3 regions of the Streptomyces ferrugineus genome follow, and region 3 is predicted to be linked to each of the others. Evidence: riboswitches for the same ligand, from Rfam matches in the RefSeq annotation. Region 3 holds a riboswitch; each other region holds the start of a gene.

Region 1 (7,609 bases), 1.5 Mb from region 3:
TCGAGGAGATTCTGGTTACGGGTGGTCATTACTGGCAGGCCTCGCAGGACTCGGGGTTTTCCAGGGAGCAGGCGACGGCGTCTTCGGGAGCCGTCTGCTGGGCGGGGACGGTCGCTTGTGCCGCGCGGGCGATGCGGGTCGCCGGGCGCGAGCGCAGGTAGTACGTCGTCTTCAGGCCCGACTTCCAGGCGTACGCGTACATCGAGGAGAGCTTGCCGATGGTCGGCGTCTCCATGAAGAGGTTCAGCGACTGGGACTGGTCCAGGAACGGGGTCCGCGCCGCCGCCATGTCGATGAGCCCGCGCTGCGGGATCTCCCACGCCGTGCGGTACAGCGCCCGTACGTCCGCCGGGATCCAGGCGAAGTCCTGCACCGAGCCGTTGGAGTCGCGCAGCGCCTCGCGGGTGCGGGCGTCCCAGACGCCGAGCCGCTTCAGCTCGTCGACCAGGTAGGAGTTGACCTGGAGGAACTCACCGGAGAGCGTCTCGCGCTTGAACAGGTTGGAGACCTGCGGCTCGATGCACTCGTACACGCCGGCGATGGACGCGATGGTGGCGGTGGGCGCGATGGCGAGCAGGAGGGAGTTGCGCAGGCCGGTCGTGGCGATACGGCTGCGCAGCGCGGCCCAGCGCTCCGGCCAGGTGAGTTCGACGCCGTAGTGGTCGGGGTGCAGCACCCCCTTGGCCGTACGGGTCTTCTGCCAGGCCGGCAGCGGGCCGCCCCGCTCGGCGAGGTCGGCGGAGGCCTCGTACGCGGCGAGCATGATGCGCTCGGCGATGCGCGTGGAGAGGGCCTTGGCCTCCGGCGAGTCGAAGGGCAGCCGCAGCTTGAAGAACACGTCCTGCAGGCCCATCGCACCCAGGCCCACCGGCCGCCACTTGGCGTTGGAGCGGCCCGCCTGCTCGGTCGGGTAGAAGTTGATGTCGACGACGCGGTCCAGGAAGGTCACGGCGGTGCGCACGGTGGCGTCGAGCCGCTCCCAGTCGATGTCGCCGGTCGCCATGTCGACGAAGGCGCCGAGGTTGACCGACCCCAGGTTGCAGACCGCCGTCTCCCCGTCGTCCGTGACCTCCAGGATCTCCGTGCAGAGGTTGGAGGAGTGGACGACATGGCCCGGCAGGGCCGTCTGGTTGGCGGTGCGGTTGGCGGCGTCCTTGAACGTCATCCAGCCGTTGCCGGTCTGTGCGAGGGTGCGCATCATGCGGCCGTAGAGGTCACGGGCCGGGATGGTCTTCTTCGCGAGCCCGGCGGCCTCCGCCTCGCGGTACGCCGCGTCGAACTCCTCGCCCCACAGGTCGACCAGCTCGGGCACGTCGGACGGGGAGAACAGGCTCCACACCTCATCGGCGTTGACCCGGCGCATGAACTCGTCCGGGATCCAGTGCGCGAGGTTCAGGTTGTGCGTACGGCGGGCGTCCTCACCGGTGTTGTCGCGCAGCTCCAGGAACTCCTCGATGTCGGAGTGCCAGGTCTCCAGGTAGACCGCGGCCGCGCCCTTGCGCCGGCCGCCCTGGTTCACGGCGGCGACGGAGGCGTCGAGGGTCTTCAGGAACGGGACGATGCCGTTGGAGTGCCCGTTGGTGCCGCGGATCAGCGAACCGCGGGAGCGGATGCGGGAGTACGACAGGCCGATGCCGCCGGCGTGCTTCGACAGGCGGGCGACCTGGTGGTAGCGGTCGTAGATGGAGTCCAGCTCGTCCTTGGGGGAGTCCAGGAGGTAGCAGGACGACATCTGGGGGTGCCGGGTGCCGGAGTTGAAGAGGGTGGGGGAGGAGGGGAGGTAGTCGAGGCGGCTCATGAGCCCGTAGAGCGCGGCGACTTCGTCCACCGACCTGGTGGTGTCGTCCTCGGCGAGCCCGGCGGCCACACGCAGCATGAAGTGCTGGGGCGTCTCGATCACCCGACGCGTGATCGGGTGCCGGAGCAGGTACCGGCTGTGCAGGGTGCGCAGGCCGAAGTAGCCGAAGCGGTCGTCGGCCGCCGTGTCGATGAGGGCGTCGAGGCGGGCGGCGTGGATGCGCGCGAACTCGGCGGTCCGGTCGGCGATGAGGCCCTCCCGGTGCCCGACCGCGACCGACTCGGTGAAGGACGTCACGCCCTGCGAGGCGGCCTCGGCGGCGATGGAGAGGGTCAGCAGCCGGGCGGCCAGCCTGCTGTAGGCGGGGTCCTCGGAGATGAGACCGGCGGCCGCCTCGGTGGCCAGCTCGCGCAGCTCCGTCTCGTCCGCGAGGGCGGACCGGCCGCGCAGCGCGGCGGCGGCGACCCGGCCGGCGTCGGCGTCGGGGAGGTCGGCGGTCAGCTCGGTGAGGGTCCGCAGCAGCGCGGCACCGGGACCGTCGGTTTCCACGGGGGCTGCTGAAGCAGGATCGGCTGGCGCGATGGTCACGTGGGGGCTCTCCCTCGCTCGGCACGGGGCCTTGCGGAGGGCAGGGGGCAGCACACGAGCGCACACGGCGTCGCGTCCACCGGCCCATTCCACGAGGCCCGGACGTCAGGGCGCACCGACCGGGTGGCCGGGCGCGCTGTCGGCAGGTCCTCGGACTGACTCCTGTGCACGGCGTTTCTGGGAACGGACATGCACAAGTACACCGTTGCGGGACAGTTCCGGATTCGCACCGGATTCCCCTGCGGCGACAGCGAGCACGAGCATACATCTTGTGCTCGCCCGCCACGCCACCCCCAGATGTTGTGTCGCGGCGGTTTCAGAGCGTCAACTTGTAGGTGAGGAGAGTGATGTCGACGTCTGCCGGACGCCCACGACGACGGGCCGCCGGATCGCTCCGGCGGCCCGTCGGTGTCAGGTGTTCAGTGGGACGATCCCGCGGTCGCCGCGGGCAGTTCCACCTGCACTCCCGGGTCGCCCGCGTCCGCCGTGTAGTCCTCCGGCCTGGTCTCGTCGACGCCCTCGGGGGCCTTCGCCGCCCTCAGGACGAAGGTCAGGACCACCGTCACCACCACGTTCAGCACGAACGCCGTCAGACCGATGTAGCCGATCTCACCGATGCCGGGGATCTCCGCCGAGGAGCCGCCGAAGTGCTTCTGGGTCGGGGAGGCGACCCCGTACGCCGCGACCGTGCCGTAGATCATGCCGACCGCCCAGCCGCCCAGCAGCGCCCAGCGGTGGAACCAGCGGGTGAACAGGCCGCCGACCAGGGCCGGGAAGGTCTGCAGGATCCAGATGCCGCCCAGGAGCTGGAAGTTGATGGCGACCGTCTTGTCCATCGCCAGCACGAAGACCAGCGCGCCCACCTTCACCAGCAGGGAGACCACCTTGGAGACCTTGGTCTCCTGCTCGGCCGTGGCGTCCGGCTTGATGAAGTCCTTGTAGATGTTGCGGGTGAAGAGATTTGCCGCCGCGATGGACATGATGGCCGCCGGCACCAGCGCGCCGATGCCGATCGCCGCGAAGGCCACGCCCGCGAACCAGTCGGGGAACATGTTCTCGAAGAGCTGCGGAATCGCCAGCTGGCCGTTCTGCACCTTGACGCCGGCCGCGATCGCCATGAAGCCCAGCAGCGCCAGCAGGCCCAGCATCAGGGAGTACAGCGGCAGGATCGTGGTGTTGCGGCGGATCACCTCACGGCTCTTCGAGGACAGGGTCGCCGTGATCGAGTGCGGGTACATGAACAGCGCGAGCGCCGAGCCGAACGCCAGGGTGGCGTACGTCCATTGCCCCCCGGCGGCCGGGATCAGCCCGCCCGCGCCGGCCTCCGTGTACTTCTTGTCGGCGGCGGCGAAGATGTCGTCGAACCCGCCCAGCTTGATCGGGATGTAGATGATCGCCACCGCGATGACGATGTAGATCAGCGTGTCCTTCACGAACGCGATCAGCGCGGGCGCGCGCAGTCCGGAGGAGTACGTGTACGCGGCCAGCACACCGAAGGCGATGAGCAGCGGCAGGTCCTTGATGAACCAGTTGGTGTTCTCGCCGCCGCCGACGCCCATCACGTCAAGGACGGCCTGGATGCCGACGAGCTGGAGCGCGATGTACGGCATCGTCGCCAGGATGCCGGTGAGGGCCACCGCCAGCGACAGTCCCTTCGAGCCGAAGCGGCCGCGCACGAAGTCCGAGGTCGTCACATAGCCGTGCTTGTGGGACACCGACCACAGGCGGGGCAGGAACGTGAAGATCAGCGGGTAGATGAGGATGGTGTACGGCACCGCGAAGAAGCCGGCCGCGCCCGCCGCGTAGATCGCCGCCGGTACGGCGACGAAGGTGTACGCCGTGTACAGGTCGCCGCCGAGCAGGAACCAGGTGACCCAGGTGCCGAACGACCGGCCGCCCAGGCCCCACTCGTCCAGGGTGTTCTCGTTCGCGGCCTTGCGCCAGCGCGCGGCCAGGAAGCCCATGACCGTGACGGCCAGGAAGAAGAAGATGAAGACGGCGAGCGCGACGCCGTTCACGCCGTCCTTCACTTGCCACCTCCACGCCGGGCGCGCTGGTCACGCCGCCACAGCTGGTACGCGATCATCGTCAGCACGGTGGAGATGAGCACCCACAGCATCTGGTACCAGTAGAAGAACGGGATGCCGGCGAACTCCGGATCGGCCTTGGCGTACGAACCGACCCACAGCATCGCCACGAAGGGCGCGCCGAGGCAGAGCGCGATGACGACCCGCACGGGAGTCACCACCGGCCCTCTGTTCACTTCTGATGTATCTGACATCTGACGGCTCCGTCCCCTCACTGATCACCACAGAAACGCGCAGGCAATGTAGGTGACGGTGCATCGACAGCGGAAGACCCTGTCCGCATATCGGATGTGGAGGAATGGTGTGTGCGGCGGCCGTGCGGTCCGGACGCTCAGCAGCAGCGGAACCCCTGGCGCGGGTCGGTCTCCTGGCGGTCGGTCCGCATCCGCTCGAAGTCGCGCCGGGTTGGCACCCTCGCGTCCGGGTGCTCGTTCCGGACATGCGCGACATAGCGGTCGTACGCGGACTCGTCGGTCAGCTCGCGCAGATACCAGCGCACACTACGGAGTACCCGCCGAAGCGACGGCACGGCGCTCCTCCTCCTTCTCCTCCTTGGTCGGGATCAGCCCGGCCGGTGCGGTGATCTTCGACTCGACGTACGGCGCCTCGCTGAGCGTGGACAGGGCCGGGCGGCGGATGTGCCGGACGCAGACGCGGGTGGCGTCGACGACCACGACGACGATGAGGAGCGCGAGGAGCGCCGAGAGGACGCCGTCCACCGTGGAGTTGGTGACCACGGTGTGCATGTCGTCCATGGTCTTGGCGGGCGGCAGGACCTCGCCGCGGTCGATGGCGTCCTGGAAGACCTGACGCTGCTTGAAGAAGCCGACCTTGGGGTCGCCGGAGAAGACCTTCTGCCAGCTCGCGGTGAGCGTCACGGTGGCGTCCCAGGCCAGCGGAACCCCGGTGATCCAGGCCCACTTCAGGCGCCCCGACTTCACCAGCAGCGTGGTGCAGACCGCGAGGGCGACCGCCGCGAGGAGCTGGTTCGAGATGCCGAAGATCGGGAAGAGCTGGTTGATGCCGCCGAGGGGCTCGTGGACGCCCACCCACAGGAAGTAGCCCCACAGGCCGCACACCAGGGCGCTGGTGATGGCCAGGCCCGGCTTCCAGCTGACGTCCTTGAAGGGCCGGTAGACGTTGCCCAGCATGTCCTGGAGCATGAACCGGCCCACGCGGGTGCCGGCGTCCAGCGCGGTCAGGATGAACAGCGCCTCGAACATGATCGCGAAGTGGTACCAGAAGGCGCGCAGGCTGTCCCCGGTGATCTGGGAGAAGATGTCCGAGATGCCGATGGCCAGGGTGGGCGCGCCGCCGGTGCGGGAGAGCAGGGACGCCTCCTCGACGTTCTCCGCCGCCCGGGCCAGCGCCTCCGGGGAGATCTGGTAGCCCCAACTGCCCACCACCTGCGAGGCGTTCTGCACGGTGTCCCCGATGACCCCGGCGGGCGCGTTCATCGCGAAGTACAGGCCCGGGTCGATGATGCTCGCCGCCACCAGCGCCATCACGGCGACCGACGACTCCATCAGCATGGAGCCGTAGCCGATCATGCGGACCTGTGTCTCCTTCTGGATCATCTTCGGCGTCGTGCCCGACGAGATGAGCGCGTGGAAGCCGGACAGGGCGCCGCAGGCGATGGTGATGAAGACGAAGGGGAAGAGGGAGCCCGCGAAGACCGGGCCGTCGCCGCGCGAGGCGAAGTCCGTGACCGCGTCCATCTTCAGCGTCGGCAGGGCGATGACCACACCCAGGGCGAGCAGGAAGATCGTGCCGATCTTCATGAACGTCGACAGGTAGTCGCGCGGCGCCAGCAGCATCCACACCGGCAGGATCGAGGCGATGAAGCCGTACGCCACCATCCAGATGACCAGCGTCGAGGGCGCGAGGGTGAAGGTGTCGGCCCAGGACGACTCGGCGACCCAGCGGCCCGCGACCAGGGCGAGCAGCAGCAGGGCCACGCCGATGACGGAGACCTCGGTGACCCGGCCGGGGCGCAGCACCCGCAGGTAGAAGCCCATCAGCAGGGCGATCGGGATCGTCATCGCGATGGAGAAGGTGCCCCAGGGGGACTGCGCGAGGGCGTTGACGATGACCAGCGCGAGCACCCCGAGCAGGATGATCATGATGGTGAAGGTGGCGACCAGCGCGGCGGCGCCGCCGAACGGGCCGATCTCCTCGCGCGCCATCTGCCCCAGCGAGCGCCCGTCGCGGCGGGTGGAGAAGAACAGCACCACCATGTCCTGGACGGCGCCCGCGAAGATGACGCCGGCGATGATCCAGATGGTGCCCGGGAGATAGCCCATCTGCGCGGCCAGCACGGGCCCCACCAGCGGTCCGGCGCCGGCGATCGCCGCGAAGTGGTGGCCGAGCAGGACACGGCGGTCGGTGGGGTGGAAGTCGATGCCGTTGTTGAGGCGTTCGGCCGGGGTGGCCCTGGTCCTGTCGACCTTGAGGACCTTGTACGCGATGAACTTGGCGTAGAAGCGATAGGCGATGGCGTACGAGCCGAGTGCGGCGGCGACCATCCAGGCGGCCGAGACCTCCTCGCCCCGGGAGAGCGCGAGCACACTCCAGCCGGCGGCGCCGACCAGCGCGACAAGGGTCCAGATGACGACGGTTCGGGGCTTCGCGGTACGCACCGGGCTGTCCTCCCGTCCATGCGGCGACGGGAGGAACGTAGAACAGCAGCGGCAGTTGCGCTACACCGCGTGCACTACCGCAAGTCACCTGACCCTGCGGGCACTTCAGCCGCGCCTCGCCGCATTGTCCCGGGGCCGTACCGATCTGCGGCCACGGCCGCGCGGCCCCCGGGCTCCCGGCCGGTCTCGCTCGCGTCCGGGCCTTACTCCGCCGGCCGCTTCAGCCTGGCGACGAACTTGTAGCGGTCCCCGCGGTACACCGACCGCACCCACTCCACCGGCTGTCCCTCCCGGTCCAGCGAGTGCCGGGACAGCATCAGCATCGGCAGGCCCACGTCGGTGCCGAGCAGGCCGGCCTCGCGCGGGGTGGCCAGCGAGGTCTCGATGGTCTCCTCGGCCTCGGCGAGATGGACGTCGTAGACCTCGGCGAGCGCGGTGTAGAGGGAGGTGTACTTCACCAGGCTGCGCCGGAGCGCCGGGAAGCGCTTCGCGCTGAG
Region 2 (7,609 bases), 210 kb from region 3:
CCCCTCGACGGCGGACGCGTCACCCGTCTCCGCGAGCGAGCGCGCCGCCGCGGCCGGGAGACAGCTCGCGAAGAACACCCTCGTACCCCTCGAAGGGGAGCCGCCCACCCCGGAGTTGCCGGTCACCGTCGACTCCTCCGACGGGCGGAAGACGACCGTCGAGGACGCCTCGCGCATCCTGCCGCTCAACGGCGGTGTCGCCGAGATCGTGTTCACGCTGGGCCTCGGCGACCGGGTCGTCGGCCGGGACATCACCGCCACCTTCGCCGAGGCGAAGAAGCTCCCGCAGGTCACCAAGGCGCACGACGTCAGCGCCGAGAGCGTGCTCTCACTGCGCCCGACGGTCGTACTGGCCGACACCGACACCGGCCCCAAGGAGGCCATCGACCAGATCCGCGAGGCCGGCGTCCCCGTCGTCGTACTCGAGACGGCCACCAGCCTCGCCGACGTCACCACCCGCACCACACGCGTCGCCGAGGCCCTCGGCGTCCCCGACGCGGGCAAGGCCCTCAACCGGCGCATGAGCGACGAACTCGCCGCGGCCCGCGCCGCCGTGCCCCGGGGCAGCAAGCCCAAGGTCGCCTTCCTCTACCTGCGCGGCAGCGCGGCCGTCTATCTCATCGGCGGCAAGGGCTCGGGCGCCGACTCGCTGATCGAGGCCGCGGGGGCGGTGGACGCGGGCAAGGACGCCGGCCTGGACAAGCCGTTCACGCCGATCACCAGTGAGGCCCTGGTGCGGGCCCGGCCGGACGTGATCCTGATGATGACCAAGGGGCTGGAGTCCGTGGGCGGAATCGACGGGCTCGTGAAGATCCCCGGGGTCGGCGAGACCCCGGCGGGGATGGACCGCCGGGTGGTGGACATGGAGGACGGGGTGCTGCTCGGGTACGGGCCGCGGACTCCGTTGGTGATCGACATCCTGGTGGACCGCATCCATCGGGCGTGACGCCGCCCGCGCGGCCGCACAGGCACGTTCACCATGACGGTCGCCGGTGTCAGCCGTCGGCCGGCAGCGTGGTCGTGGTGTGCGCGCCCGCCAGCGCGGCCAGCTCGTCCGCGTCGCGTGGACCGGGTGCGGCGTCGTCCAACAGCCCCTGGGCGCGCAGGAACCGGGCCGCCGCCACCCCCCACGGCAGCCGCAGCCCCGCCTGCCGGAGCAGATCGGTGCGGGCCAGCATCGAGGGCGCGGGGCCGGTGCGGACACCGGAGGGGGTCAGGAGCGCCGCGTCGTCGGCCCAGCGCAGGGCGAGGTCGACGTCGTGGGTGGCCATCACGACCGTGGTGCCGCCCGCGCGCAGCTCGTCGAGGGTGGCGAGCAGCCGTTCCTGGCCGTCGGGGTCGAGTCCGGCCGTCGGCTCGTCGAGGATCAGCACCCGGGGCCGCATCGCGACCGCCCCGGCGATGGCGGTGCGCTTGCGCTGCCCGTACGACAGCAGATGCGTGGGCCGGTCGGCCAGCGCGGCGATGTCCAGCGCGGCGAGCGCCTCGTCGACCCTGGCCCGCACCTCGGCGTCGGGCAGGCCGAGGTTGAGCGGGCCGAAGGAGACGTCCTGTGCGACGGACGCGGCGAAGAGCTGGTCGTCGGGGTCCTGCACCACGAGCTGGACGGTCGTGCGCAGCCGGGTCAGCCCCTTGCGGTCGTACGCGACCGGCGCGCCCTGCACCGTCAACCGCCCCTCGTGCGGCCTGAGCCCGCCGCTGAGCAGCCGCATCAGCGTGGTCTTGCCGCTGCCGTTGCGGCCCAGCAGCGCCAGCGCGCGCCCCTCGGGCACGTCGAAGTCGAGGCCGCTGAGCACGACGGGGCCGTCCTCGTAGGCGTAGGACGCGCCCCGCAGGGCGACCAGTGCGGTGGGCTCGCTCATGGCAGGGCCTTCTCCAGTACGAGGGTGAGGGCGGCCAGCGCTGCGAGCAGGGCGCAACTCGCGGCCGTGAAACGGACGGAGACCCGGGCCTCGGGCACCAGGACACGCAGGGTGCCGTCGTAGCCCCGCCCGGCGAGCCCGGCGTGCAGCCGGGAGGCCCGGTCGAAGGACCGCACGAAGGCGGTGGCGCCGAGCCCGGCGAGCGAACGCCAGGTGGCGGCCCGGGTGGTGTGCCCGAGCCGGGCGGCCTGGGCGTCCCGTACGCGGCGCATCGAGTCGAGCAGCAGGAAGCTCATGCGGTACGTCACCAGGGCGACGTCCACCACGGGTGCGGGCACCCCGGCCTTCACCAGGCGGGGCAGCAGGTCGGACATCGGGGTGGTGAACGCGAACAGCAGCACTCCGAGCGAGGCCGCCGAGGTGCGCAGCAGCAGCTCACCGGCCCGCAGGTGGCCGTCATCGGCCAGGGACACGAAGCCCTGCGGCCCGCCGACCTGTACGAGCAGCGTGGCCGCGCCGGTCACGCAGAAGCCCAGCGGCACGCGATAGGCCCGCCACAGCCGCCGTCCCGGCACGCCCGCCGGACCCAGCAGCACGGTGAGTGCGGTGACCAGGACCAGCGCGGCGCCCGGCCAGGGCGGCAGCGAGATCGCGAGCACGGTCAGGCCGAGCCCGAGCACGGCCTTGTCCACGGGGTGACGGCGGCGCCAGCGACTGCTGTGCGCCGCCGCGTCGATCGGCAGCACCCGTCAGACCCCGTCGGCCTTCGGCTTCTCGGCGTCCCGCTGCCGCTCCAGCGCCCGCTGCTCGCCCTGCCGCCGGCCCCGGTGCAGACCGAAGTAGTAGGCCAGAACCCCGGCACCGAGGGCCGCCTGGAGGGAGAACAGCGCCGACTCGATCTCACCGGACGGCGGCTCGTACAGCGGCGAGAACCAGGGCTCGTAGTCCGGCTCGATCTCGGTGATCGCCGTCTCCGCCTCGCCGTCGGCCCCCGTGAACGGCTCCTCCTTGTGGTCGCCGAGCCCGAGCGCGAGCGGCAGCACGGCGAGCGCGGCCACGACGGCCAGCAGCAGGATGTTGATCTTCGTGTTCTTACTCATCGTCTTCTTGCTCATCGGGCCACCGCCTCGGTCTCGCTCCGGGACTGCTTCTTGGCGAGGAGCACACCCAGCCGGGTCAGTTCGCCCTTGCTGGACTGCACCAGCAGCCGCATCACGAGCACCGTCAGCAGGCCCTCGCTCACCGCGAGCGGGATCTGGGTGACGGCGAAGATGGAGCCGAACTTGCCGAGCGCACCCAGGAATCCGCTGCCCGGGTCGGGGAAGGCGAGCGCGAGCTGGACACTGGTGACGCAGTAGGTGGACAGGTCGGCGACGAACGCTCCGAAGAAGACGGCGACCATCAGCGGCACGTCGTACCGCCGCAGCAGCTTGTAGACCGCGTATCCGGCCCAGGGCCCCACGATCGCCATCGAGAAGACGTTCGCGCCGAGCGTGGTCAGGCCGCCGTGCGCGAGCAGCAGCGCCTGGAAGAGCAGGGTGATGGTGCCCAGGACCGCCATGATCGGCGGCCGGAACAGGATGGCGCCGAGTCCGGTTCCGGTCGGATGCGAGCAACTGCCGGTCACCGAGGGCAGCTTCAGCGCGGACAGGACGAAGGTGAAGGCCCCGGAGGCGCCGAGGAGCAGCGTGCTCTCGGGATGCTCCCTGACCTCACGGGTGAGTGAACGGACTCCGTGGACGACGAACGGCGCCGACGCGACGCCCCAGGCGACCGCGTGCGCCGGAGGCAGGAAACCCTCGGCTATGTGCATGGCTCAGCAGACCCTCTCCAGCACCTCGTGGATGGTTGACGTGCCTTGGCCGGTCTCCTGGCTGACGGGTACCACCGCCCGTGCTCCGCCTTCCCGGGTCCCGAAGGACCCAGTGGCTGCCCGTGAGGGCCGGAGCCGGACTTCCCGATTCACAGTGGCGAGGGCCGCACCGGCATCACACCGGATTTCCCGTTCACCAAGGCGTGGTGACAGTAGTGCCCGCGCAGGGTGACTGACAAGCACGCCCAGGGGGCGCGAAGGGGGCGTTCGCCCGCTTCGTGGCGGGTTCCCCCGTCGGCGCGTAACGTGACGGACCATGAAGATCCTCATCAGCGCCGACATGGAGGGCGCCACCGGCGTGACCTGGCCGGCCGACGTGCTGCCGGGGACGCCGCAGTGGGAGCGGTGCCGGGGGATGTTCACCTCGGACGTCGACGCCGCCGTGCTGGGCTTCTTCGACGGGGGTGCCGACGAGGTCCTCGTCAACGAGGCGCACTGGACGATGCGCAATCTGCTGCTCGAACAACTGGACGAGCGGGTCGAGATGCTCACCGGACGGCACAAGGCGCTCTCCATGGTGGAGGGCGTGCAGCACGGGGACGTGGACGGCATCGCCTTCGTCGGCTACCACGCCGGCGCCGGAATGGACGGCATCCTCGCCCACACCTACCTCGCGAACCAGATCACCGGGGTGTGGCTGAACGACGTACGCGCCAGCGAGGGCCTGCTGAACGCGCACGTCGTCGCCGAGTACGGCGTGCCCGTCGTGCTCGTCACCGGCGACGACGTGGCCTGCGAGGACGCGCTCGGATACGCGCCGGAGGCGCTGAAGGTCGCCGTCAAGGACCACGTCTCGCGCTACGCCGCCGTGTGCCGCACGCCGGCCAGGACCGCCGCGGACATTCGTGCCGCCGCCAAGGAGGCGGCCGCTCTGGCGGTCCGTCAGAAGCCGGTCGACGACGGCCCGTTCACCATGGCCGTCGAGTTCGACGCCGAGCACCTCGCGATGGCCGCCACCGTCGTCCCCGGCGTCGCACGTGTCGGCGAGCGAAAGGTGGCGTACACCAGCGAGCGGATGTACGAGGGAATCCGTACTTTCAAGGCGGTCACCACGATCGTCTCGGCCGCGGTGGAGGAGCAGTATGGCTGACGAGCAGGCACTGGACGAGGTCGTCACGTTCACGTCCGACCTCATCCGCATCGACACGACCAACCGCGGCGGCGGCGACTGCCGGGAGCGCCCCGCCGCCGAGTACGCCGCCGCCCGGCTGGCCGAGGCCGGCCTGGAGCCCACCCTGCTGGAGCGCACCAAGGGCCGTACGAACGTCGTCGCCCGCTTCGAGGGCACCGACCCGTCGGCGGACGCGCTGCTCGTGCACGGCCATCTGGACGTGGTGCCCGCGCAGGCCGACGAGTGGAGCGTGCACCCCTTCTCGGGGGAGATCCGCGACGGCGTGGTGTGGGGGCGCGGCGCGGTCGACATGAAGAACATGGACGCGATGATCCTGGCCGTCGTCCGGGCCTGGGTCCGCGAGGGCGTACGGCCCCGGCGGGACGTCGTGATCGCGTTCACCGCCGACGAGGAGGCCAGCGCCGAGGACGGCTCCGGGTTCCTCGCCGACCGGCACGCGGGGCTGTTCGAGGGCTGTACCGAGGGCATCAGCGAGTCCGGCGCCTTCACCGTCCACGACGGCAGCGGCCGGCAGCTCTATCCGCTCTCGGCCGGCGAGCGCGGCACCGGCTGGATGAAGCTCACGGCACGCGGGCGGGCCGCGCACGGCTCCCGGCCCAACCGGGAGAACGCGGTCACCCGCCTCGCCGCCGCCGTCACCCGGATCGGCGCCCACGAGTGGCCGATCCGTCTGACCCCCACGGTCCGCGCCGCCCTCACCGAACTCGCCGCCCTGTACGGCCTCGACGCCGACCTGGACGACGTGGACGGCCTGCTTCAGAAGCTCGGCCCGGTCGCCAAGCTGGTGGAGGCGACCGTCCGCAACAGCGCCAACCCGACCATGCTGGAGGCCGGTTACAAGGTCAACGTCATCCCGGGTCAGGCCGTGGCCTACGTCGACGGCCGCTATCTGCCGGGCTTCGAGGACGAGTTCCGCGCCACGATGGACCGGCTCACCGGACCCGACGTCGACTGGGAGTTCCACCACCACGAGGTGGCCCTCCAGTCGCCCGTCGACTCACCGACGTACGCCCGTATGCGCGCCGCCGTCGAGGAGTTCGCGCCCGAGGGGCACGTGGTGCCGTACTGCACGCCCGGCGGCACGGACGCCAAGCAGTTCTCCCGCCTCGGCATCACCGGCTACGGCTTCTCGCCGCTGAAGCTGCCGGAGGGCTACGACTACGGGGCCATGTTCCACGGCGTCGACGAGCGGGTGCCCGTCGAGGCACTGCACTTCGGCGTCCGGGTGCTCGACCGCTTTCTGCGCACGGCCTAGGCGAGGTGGGGGAGACAGTGCGGACACTGGCGTACGGTTCCTGGCCCTCGCCCATCGACGCGGCCACCGCGGCGGCGCACGAGGGGCACCCCGAGTACGTGGGCTTCGTCGGCGACGAGGCGTGGTGGACCGAGCCACGGCCCACGGAGGGCGGACGGCGCACGCTGGTGCGACGGCGCGAAGACGGGGCCGAGGAGTCGGTGCTGCCCACGCCGTGGAACGTGCGCAGCCGGGTCGTCGAGTACGGCGGACAGCCCTGGGCCGGCGCGCTGGTCGACGGGCGGCCGCTCGTCGTCTTCGTCGACTTCGCCGATCAGCGGCTGTACCGGTACGAGGAGGGCGGCACACCGCGTCCGATCAGTCCGGTGTCCGAGACGGGCGGTGGACTGCGCTGGGTGGAGCCGCAGGTGCGGCTCGACCTCGGTGAGGTGTGGTGCGTGCTGGAGGAGTTCACGGGGGAGGGGCCCACCGATGTGCGGCGCGTCCTGGCCGCCGTCCCGCTGGACGGATCGGCCGCCGGGGACCGGGCCGCGGTACGCGAACTCACCGACGACCGGCACCACTTCGTCACCGGAGCGCGGATCTCGCCCGACGGGCGGCGCGCGGCCTGGCTCGCCTGGGACCATCCGCGGATGCCGTGGGACGGCACGGAACTGCTGGTCGCCGACGTCGGCGCCGACGGCACGCTCGGCGGCCCGCGGACCGTCGCCGGCGGCCTGCGGGAGGCGATCGCCCAGGTCGACTGGTCGGCCGACGGGAGGCTGCTGTACACCAGTGACCGCAGCGGCTGGTGGAACCTCTACCGCGACGGCGCCCCGCTCTGCCCGCGCGAGGAGGAGTTCGGCGGGCCGCTGTGGAAGCTGGGCCTGCGCTGGTTCGCCCCGCTGGCGAGCGGGCTCGTCGCGGTCGTGCACGGCCGCGGCTCGACGGCCCTCGGGATACTGGACCCCGAGACCGGCGAGATCGTCGACGCCGCCGGCCCCTGGACGGAGTTCGCGCCCACGCTCGCGGTGCACGGCGAGCGGGTGATCGCCGTGGGCGCCAGTCCGCGCAGCGCCTACGAAGTGGTCGAACTGGACACGCGGACCGGCCGGTCCCGGGTGATCGGGGCCGCGCACGACGACGCCGTGGACCCCGCCTACTATCCCGAGCCGCAGATCCGCACCTTCAGCGGCCCCACCGGCGACGAGATCCACGCGCACATCTACCCGCCGCACAACCCCGGCTGCGTGGCCCCCACAGACACCCCGCCGCCGTACGTCGTCTGGGCGCACGGCGGACCCACCGACCGGGCGCCCCTCGTGCTCGACCTGGCCATCGCCTACTTCACCTCACGCGGCATCGGCGTCGCCGAGGTCGACTACGGCGGCTCCAGCGGATACGGCCGCGCCTATCGCGACCGGCTCCGCGAGCAGTGGGGCGTGGTCGACGTCGAGGACTGCGCGGCCGTCGCGCTCGCCCTCGCCGACGAGGGCACCGCCGACCGC
Region 3 (7,609 bases):
GGCCAGCCGGGGCACGGCCGCGTTCGCCTTCTCCAGCCCCTTCATCACCGGGTCCGTCCAGGTCGCCGTGCCCGCCATACGGTCGGCGAGGCCGAGGGAGAGCAGGATCTCGGTGGTGCCCTGGTTGAGGGAGACGACGCGCTGCGGGGCCGACTTCAGGGTGACCTTGTGGCCGCAGTTGTCGATCGTGCGGGGATGGCCCGCGCCGGCGGGCCTCGCGGTGTCCGCGTCGGAGGCGCCGCCGCACGCGGTGAGCAGCAGGGCGGACGCAAGGACAAGTGTGGGAGTGCGGAGCACGGGCATGCCTCGGGTGTCGGGGCTCGTACGCGGAGCCTGGCCTACGGACGTCCTCCTCGCCGGGGTGGGCGCGGAGGTGCCAGCAGGTCTTCGGACTCGGGTTCGTCCGGTCGGGGCGCCTTCCCGGTCTCCCAGTGGCAGCGTGCCCCGCCCGTCCCCCTCACCGCTGCGCGTCAGTTCCGGATTCGCACCGGATTCCCTGGCCTCGGATGTGGCTCGACTGGCCTGATGAGGCTACCAAGTCCGCACGGCGTTCGGATCGTGCGATCGGTCACCGCACACGGCACGAACGTGCTGGTGTTCTGGTCGATCCGGATCTCGCGGCCCAGCCCGATGGCATACGTCTTTCCGGGCTCACCCCAGCCGCCGCGGTGCCGGGTGACCGCGCGGGCGCGGCGAACGCCTCGTAGACGTTCCACAGCGGGCAGGTGCGCCGGCCCGGGAGAAGTGGAACCCGGTCGCGGACTGTCGCTTGGACATGTTGCCGACCCTGTCGACCCGGACGAAGGAGAGGGGGACGCCGCGCAGACGCGGGCGCTGGAGGGTGCTCAGTCGCCACGCCGGAGGGCGCTCTGGTCGGCTTCGGGCTGTACTTCTTCCCCTGCGCGCAGCGCCAGATCGACGCGGGCCAGGGGCCGGGCTCAACGCGGGACTGCTGGGCCGTAGGACCGGCCGGGGGTTCCATGTGTACGGCCGCACCTGAACGGTAGGCTGGCCTGTGCAGCTGGTTCGCCCCGTCAGCCAGGCGGGACGTCGCAAGAGGGAACCCGGTGGGAATCCGGGACTGCCCCGCAGCGGTGAGCGGGAACGACCGCCGTCATACGCACTGGGTCCGACGTACCGGACTTGGGAAGCGACGGCCAGTAGGTGTCTCGTACGACGAGACGTGCCCGCGAGTCCGAAGACCTGCCAACTGCCCGCGCGCGAACCACTCGTGCGCGGACTCCCGGTGACCTCGAGGGCGGGTCGGCGTGCACAACCGAACGGGCGGCCGTGGACCGGGCCGTCGCCGTCCGGTTCTCCGGCACCCCTTCGCGCTCTCGTCCCGTCCCCGGGATCTCAGGGATTCATCTCGCGAAGGAGATCTCCGTGACCACCAGGACCGCGGCCTCGGCCGCACGGGCCACCGTGTACGGCTACCCCCGCCAGGGCCCGAACCGGGAGCTGAAGAAAGCCGTCGAGGGCTACTGGAAGGGCCGGGTCACCGCCGACACCCTCCACCGCACCGCCGCCGAACTGCGCCGCTCCACCTGGCGGCGGCTCGCCGAGGCCGGCGTCCACGAGGTGCCGACCGGTGACTTCTCGTACTACGACCACGTCCTGGACACCACCGTCGCCCTCGGCGCGATCCCCGAGCGCCACCGCGCCGCGGTCGAGGCCGACGCCCTGGACGGCTACTTCGCCATGGCCCGGGGCACCCAGCACGTCGCGCCGCTGGAGATGACCAAGTGGTTCGACACCAACTACCACTATCTCGTCCCGGAGTTGGGCCCGGACACGGTCTTCACGGCCGACTCGGCCAAGCAGGTCGCCGAACTGACGGAGGCCCTGGCGCTGGGCCTGACCGCCCGGCCCGTCCTGGTCGGCCCGGTCACCTACCTGCTGCTCGCCAAGCCCGCGCCCGGCGTGGCCGCGGACTTCGCACCGATCACCCTCCTCGACCGCCTGCTGCCCGTGTACGCCGAGATCCTGGCCGACCTGCGCGCGGCCGGCGCCGAGTGGGTGCAGCTCGACGAGCCCGCCCTGGTCCAGGACCGCACCCCGGCCAAGCTGAACGCCGCCGAGCGCGCCTACCGGGACCTCGGCACGTCGGCCGACCGGCCCAAGCTGCTCGTGGCCTCCTACTTCGACCGGCTCGGCGAGGCGCTGCCCGTGCTGGCCAAGGCACCGGTCGAGGGGCTGGCGCTCGACTTCACGCAGTCCGCGGCCGCCAACCTGGAGGCACTCGCCGCCGTCGGCGGGCTGCCCGGCAAGCGGCTCGTCGCCGGCGTCGTCAACGGCCGCAACATCTGGGTCAACGACCTGTCGGCGTCGCTCACCACCCTCGGCACCCTGCTGGGCCTGGCCGACCGGGTCGACGTCGCGGCCTCCTGCTCCCTCCTCCACGTGCCGCTGGACGCGGCGGCGGAGCGGGACATCGAGCCGCAGATCCTGCGCTGGCTCGCGTTCGCCCGGCAGAAGACCGCCGAGATCGTCACCCTCGCCAAGGGCCTCGCCCAGGGCACCGGCACGATCACCGCCGAACTCGCCGCCAACCGGGCCGACCTGGCCTCCCGCGGCGGCTCCCCGATCACCCGCGACCCGGCCGTCCGCTCCCGTGCGGCGGCCGTCACCGACGCGGACGCCCGCCGCTCACAGCCGTACGCCGAACGGGCCGCCGCCCAGCGCGCCCACCTCGACCTGCCGTTGCTGCCGACCACCACGATCGGCTCCTTCCCGCAGACCGGCGAACTGCGCGCCGCACGCGCCGGCCTGCGCGCGGGCCGCATCGACACCGCCGGCTACGAGCAGCGCGTCAGGGCCGAGATCCAGGAGGTCGTCTCCTTCCAGGAGAAGGCCGGCATCGACGTCCTGGTGCACGGCGAACCCGAACGGGGCGACATGGTCCAGTACTTCGCCGAGCAGCTCACCGGCTACCTCGCCACACGGCACGGCTGGGTGCAGTCCTACGGCACCCGCTACGTCCGCCCGCCGATCCTGGCCGGCGACATCTCCCGTCCCGAGCCGATGACGGTGCGCTGGACGACGTACGCCCAGTCCCTGACCGCCCGCCCGGTCAAGGGCATGCTCACCGGCCCGGTCACCATGCTCGCCTGGTCCTTCGTCCGCGACGACCAGCCGCTGGGCGAGACGGCCAGGCAGGTGGCCCTCGCCCTGCGCGACGAGGTGAACGACCTGGAGGCGGCCGGGACTTCGGTGATCCAGGTCGACGAGCCCGCGCTGCGGGAGACGCTTCCGCTGCGCGCCGCGGACCGCGCCGCGTACCTGGCGTGGGCCACGGCGGCCTTCCGGCTCACCACCAGCGGAGTCCGGCCGGACACGCAGATCCACACCCACATGTGCTACGCCGAGTTCGGCGACATCGTGCAGGCCATCGACGACCTCGACGCCGACGTGATCAGCCTGGAGGCGGCCCGCTCCCATATGCAGGTCGCCCGGGAGCTGGCCGCGCACGGCTATCCGCGCGAGGCCGGGCCGGGTGTCTACGACATCCACTCGCCGCGCGTGCCGAGCGCCGAGGAGGCGGCCGAGCTGTTGCGGACCGGGCTCGGGGCGATCCCCGCCGAGCGCCTGTGGGTCAACCCCGACTGCGGCCTGAAGACCCGCGGCTGGCCCGAGACCCGCGCGTCCCTGGAGAACCTGGTCGACGCGGCCCGCACGGTCCGCGCGGAGCTGCCCGGGGCCTGAGGTCCGTTCTCGGGGGCGGCCGCCCCACCCGCCTGTACGGGAACCCGGGACGGGGTCCGGATCTTTGTGGCTTCTGCCAGTACGGCCCTTTGCCGAGGTGCGGGAAGACTGCCCGCCATCGACGAAGCACACGGGAGGACGACACGGTGAGCGTGCAGCAGTACGACGAGATCGGTGAGGCGTTCGAGGGCTTCAAGTCCCTGCCGTTGACGCGGTATGCGGAGGTGCCCGGCTTCCTGGCCATGGTCGGGGACGTGCGCGGCAAGTCGGTCCTCGACCTGGCGTCCGGCACCGGTTTCTACAGCAGGGAGTTCATGCGGCGGGGCGCCGCGGAGGTGCTCGGCGTCGACATCTCCGGGGAAATGGTCGCCGCGGCGCGGGCGTTGGAGGCGCGTGATCCGCTGGGGGTGCGCTACGAGGTGGGGGACGTGGCCGAACTGCGGCCCCATGGGCGGCAGTTCGACGTCGCGCTGGGAGTGCAGTTGCTCAACTACGCGCCGGACGTCGCCGCCATGGAGCGGATGTGCCGCAATGTGCACCGCAGCCTGGCGCCCGGCGCCGAGTTCTTCGTGCTGGCCCAGTCCCCCGACTACCGCGGCGGCGGGTCGGCGCTGGAGAAGTACGGCTTCCGTTGCGAGCCGACCGGCGAGGAACTCGAGACCGGGCCGCGCTTCCGGGTCACGGCGCTGCTCGACCCGCCGGTCAGCATCGTCAGCGCGGCCCCGCGCCGCGAGGTCTACGAAGCGTGCCTGGGGGCGGCCGGGTTCGGCGAGGTGACCTGGGTCCCGTTGGAGGTGTCCGAGGCCGGCGTGCGCGAGTACGGCGCCGACTTCTGGGCGGACTTCCGCGCCGACCCTCCGCTGGAGATGCTGCGCTGCCGCGCCTGACGCCCGTCACGCACCCGGATCGCGGTACCGCCCGCAGCGGTACCGCGACCGCACAGCGCGGACGGGCCGTGCCGGTGTCCGCGCGCCACCGCACCGCCGCCGTCGTCCGGGGCGACGATCAGCCGCCGGTACTGATCGGGCGTCAGCGCGACGGCGTCACCGCCCCTGAGGGTGATACGGCGGTGATACAGCGGGGCCGGGGGGTGTCCGGCTACTCGGCTCCTCCGCTGAACGGTGCGGCCGGTTCGAGTGACCACCGCCGGGGCCCCCGCCCTACCGCCGGGGGCCTACACCCAACCACCGGGCCCTACACCCCACCACCGGGGCCCACGCCCCACCACCGGGCCCTACACCCCACCGCCGGGGCCCACGCCCCACCACCGGGCCCTACACCCCACCACCGAGGCCCACGCCCAACCACCGGGCCCTACACCCCACCACCGGGGCCGCTGTCGGCCACCGAGGCCCACACCACACCGAGGCCCACGCCCCACCGCCGAGGCCCACACCTCACCACCAGGGCCCACACCCAACCATCAGGCCCTACACCCCACCACCGAGGCCGCTGTCGGCCACCGGGGCCCACGCCCCACCCGGGGCCCACGCCCCACCACCGAGGCCCACACCCAACCGCCGATGCCCCACCCCACAACCGGGCCCTACGCCCCACCCCCGAGGCCGCCGTCGGCCGCGAGTCCGAGTTCGCGCCCGTCGAGCCGTGCGAAGAAGCGCTCCACGTCGGTCTCGGTGACCTCGGGGAGGGTGGCCGGGGACCAGCGCGGGGTGCGGTCCTTGTCGATGATCTGGGCGCGGACGCCCTCCACCAGGTCGGGGCGGGTCAGGGCCGCGCAGGAGACGCGGAACTCCTGGTCGAGGACCCGCTCCAGCGATCCGAGCCGGCGGGCGCGGCGCACCGCGGCCAGGGTGACCTTGAGCGCGGTCGGCGACTTGGCGAGCAGGGTCTCGGCGGCCTCCTTGGCGGCCGGGTCGCCGGCGGCGAACAGCCGGTCGACGATGTCCTCGACGGTGTCGGCGGCGTAGCAGGCGTCGATCCAGTCGCGCCACTCGGCCAGTTCGCCCGGGGGCGGGGTCTGCTGCGCATGCCGGGCGAGCGCGTCCCGTACGGGCGACTCGGCGAGGTCGTCGGCCAGGTCGCCGAGCGCGGCGGACGGCACATAGTGGTCGGCGAGCCCGCACAGCATGGCGTCCCGGGCCCCGATCCGCGCACCGGTGAGGGCGAGATGGGTGCCCAGTTCGCCCGGGGCGAGGCCGAGCAGACGGGTGCCGCCGACGTCCGGGACGAAGCCGATGCCGGTCTCGGGCATGGCGATCCGGGACCGCTCGGTGACGACGCGGAAGGCGCCGTGCGCGGAGACGCCGACGCCGCCGCCCATCACGATGCCGTCCATGAGGGCGACATACGGCTTGGGGTAGCGGGCGATCCGGGCGTTGAGGCGGTACTCGTCGCGCCAGAACGCGGCCGAGGCGGTGCCGTCGCCGTCGCGCGCGTCGTCGTGGATGGCGCGGATGTCACCGCCGGCGCACAGACCGCGGTCGCCCGCGCCGGTGATCACGACGGTCTCGACGGCCGGGTCGTGCTCCCAGGCGGTGAGGGCCTCGTCGATGCGGCGGACCATCGCGTGGGTGAGGGCGTTCAGGGCCCTCGGCCGGTTGAGGGTGATGCGGCCCGCCCGGCCGGTGGTGTGCAGCAGGACCGGCTCTTCGGCGGCGCTCATGATCTCGTTGCCCCTTCCGGGTTCTGCTTCCAGGATCTGATGGACCCGCAGGTCACGGACGATCTTCTCGGCACCGTTATATAGTTGGACGTCCTAGTAAATCCACCGCCGAGGACCCCACAGTAAGGTCCGGAGACCCAGGTCACAGTGCGGAAGAGGGAAAGGTCACAGCCGTGCCCACTGCTGCTCCTTTGATGATCTGACCTAGCATCCGAGCATGACGGTCCTGCCTGACGACGGGCTCTCGCTGGCCGCCGAGTTCCCTGACGCAACCCATGAGCAGTGGCAACACCTGGTGGCAGGTGTGCTGCGCAAGTCGGGCAAGGACGTCTCGGGTACGGCCGCCGAGGACGCCCTGTCCACTGCCCTGGAGGACGGGCTTCGCACCCGCCCCCTGTACACCGCGCGCGACGCCGCGCCCGACTCCGGTCTGCCCGGGTTCGCCCCGTTCGTCCGCGGCTCTCGCGCCGAGGGCAACACGGTCGGCGGCTGGGACGTGCGGCAGCGGCACACGGCGCTCACGGACGGCGTGGTGCTCGCGGACCTGGAGAACGGCGGCACCTCGCTCTGGCTGGTCCTCGGCGAGGGCGGCATCCCGGTGAGGGACCTCGGCCGCGCCCTGGACGGCGTCTACCTCGACCTGGCCCCCGTCGTCCTCGACGCCGGCGGCGACGTGGAGCCCGCCGCACGCGAGCTGCTGCGGCTGTACGAGGAGCGCGGCGTCGCCAAGGAGGCGGCGCGCGGCAACCTCGGCGCCGACCCGCTCGGCCTTGCGGCCCGTACCGGAAGGTCCTCGGAGTTCGCTCCCGCCGCCTCGCTGGCGCGGCTGTGCGCCGAGGAGTACCCGGGGCTGCGAGCGCTGACCGTGGACGCGCTGCCGTACCACGAGGCCGGTGGCTCGGCCGCCCAGGAGCTGGGCTCCTCGCTGGCGACCGGTGTCGCCTATCTGCGCGAGCTGACCGAGGCGGGCCTGACGGTCGAACAGGCCTGTGCGCAGCTGGAGTTCCGCTACGCCGCCACCGCCGACCAGTTCCTGACCGTCGCCAAGCTGCGGGCCGCGCGCCGGCTGTGGGCGCGGGCGACCGAGGTGTGCGGGGCGCCGAGTGCCCAGGTGCAGCACGCCGTCACCTCGCCGGTGATGATGACGCGCCGGGACCCGTGGGTGAACATGCTGCGCACGACGGTCGCGACGCTGGCCGCCGGGGTCGGGGGCGCCGACGCGGTGACCGTGCTGCCGTTCGACCACGCGCTCGGCCTGCCGGACGCGTTCGCGCGCCGCAT

The links. Region 3 has a riboswitch for cobalamin ahead of metE (5-methyltetrahydropteroyltriglutamate--homocysteine S-methyltransferase). Riboswitches for the same ligand answer to the same signal wherever they lie in the genome.
Region 1: another riboswitch for cobalamin. It lies ahead of IM697_RS37475 (ribonucleoside-diphosphate reductase subunit alpha); the one in region 3 lies ahead of metE (5-methyltetrahydropteroyltriglutamate--homocysteine S-methyltransferase).
Region 2: another riboswitch for cobalamin. It lies ahead of IM697_RS30180 (energy-coupling factor ABC transporter permease); the one in region 3 lies ahead of metE (5-methyltetrahydropteroyltriglutamate--homocysteine S-methyltransferase).

The regions. Positions count from the first base shown of each region.
Region 1 covers NZ_CP063373.1:8,425,661-8,433,269, reverse strand. The annotation lists gene IM697_RS37480 (ribonucleotide-diphosphate reductase subunit beta) at 1-29, opposite strand, end outside; gene IM697_RS37475 (ribonucleoside-diphosphate reductase subunit alpha) at 29-2,386, opposite strand; cobalamin riboswitch at 2,511-2,650, opposite strand; gene mctP (monocarboxylate uptake permease MctP) at 2,806-4,416, opposite strand; gene IM697_RS37465 (DUF3311 domain-containing protein) at 4,413-4,667, opposite strand; gene IM697_RS37460 (YbdD/YjiX family protein) at 4,805-5,002, opposite strand; gene IM697_RS37455 (carbon starvation CstA family protein) at 4,974-7,112, opposite strand; gene IM697_RS37450 (GntR family transcriptional regulator) at 7,316-7,609, opposite strand, start outside.
Region 2 covers NZ_CP063373.1:6,706,647-6,714,255, reverse strand. The annotation lists gene IM697_RS30200 (heme/hemin ABC transporter substrate-binding protein) at 1-946, shown strand, start outside; gene IM697_RS30195 (ATP-binding cassette domain-containing protein) at 996-1,862, opposite strand; gene cbiQ (cobalt ECF transporter T component CbiQ) at 1,859-2,608, opposite strand; gene IM697_RS30185 (energy-coupling factor ABC transporter substrate-binding protein) at 2,612-2,962, opposite strand; gene IM697_RS30180 (energy-coupling factor ABC transporter permease) at 2,974-3,675, opposite strand; cobalamin riboswitch at 3,706-3,891, opposite strand; gene IM697_RS30175 (M55 family metallopeptidase) at 3,992-4,825, shown strand; gene IM697_RS30170 (M20/M25/M40 family metallo-hydrolase) at 4,818-6,122, shown strand; gene IM697_RS30165 (S9 family peptidase) at 6,128-7,609, shown strand, end outside.
Region 3 covers NZ_CP063373.1:6,920,090-6,927,698, forward strand. The annotation lists gene IM697_RS31070 (ABC transporter substrate-binding protein) at 1-303, opposite strand, end outside; cobalamin riboswitch at 362-551, opposite strand; partial or broken gene IM697_RS45770 (short-chain fatty acyl-CoA regulator family protein) at 534-852, opposite strand; cobalamin riboswitch at 1,006-1,225, shown strand; gene metE (5-methyltetrahydropteroyltriglutamate--homocysteine S-methyltransferase) at 1,387-3,705, shown strand; gene IM697_RS31085 (class I SAM-dependent methyltransferase) at 3,852-4,592, shown strand; gene IM697_RS31090 (enoyl-CoA hydratase/isomerase family protein) at 5,252-6,328, opposite strand; gene IM697_RS31095 (methylmalonyl-CoA mutase family protein) at 6,546-7,609, shown strand, end outside.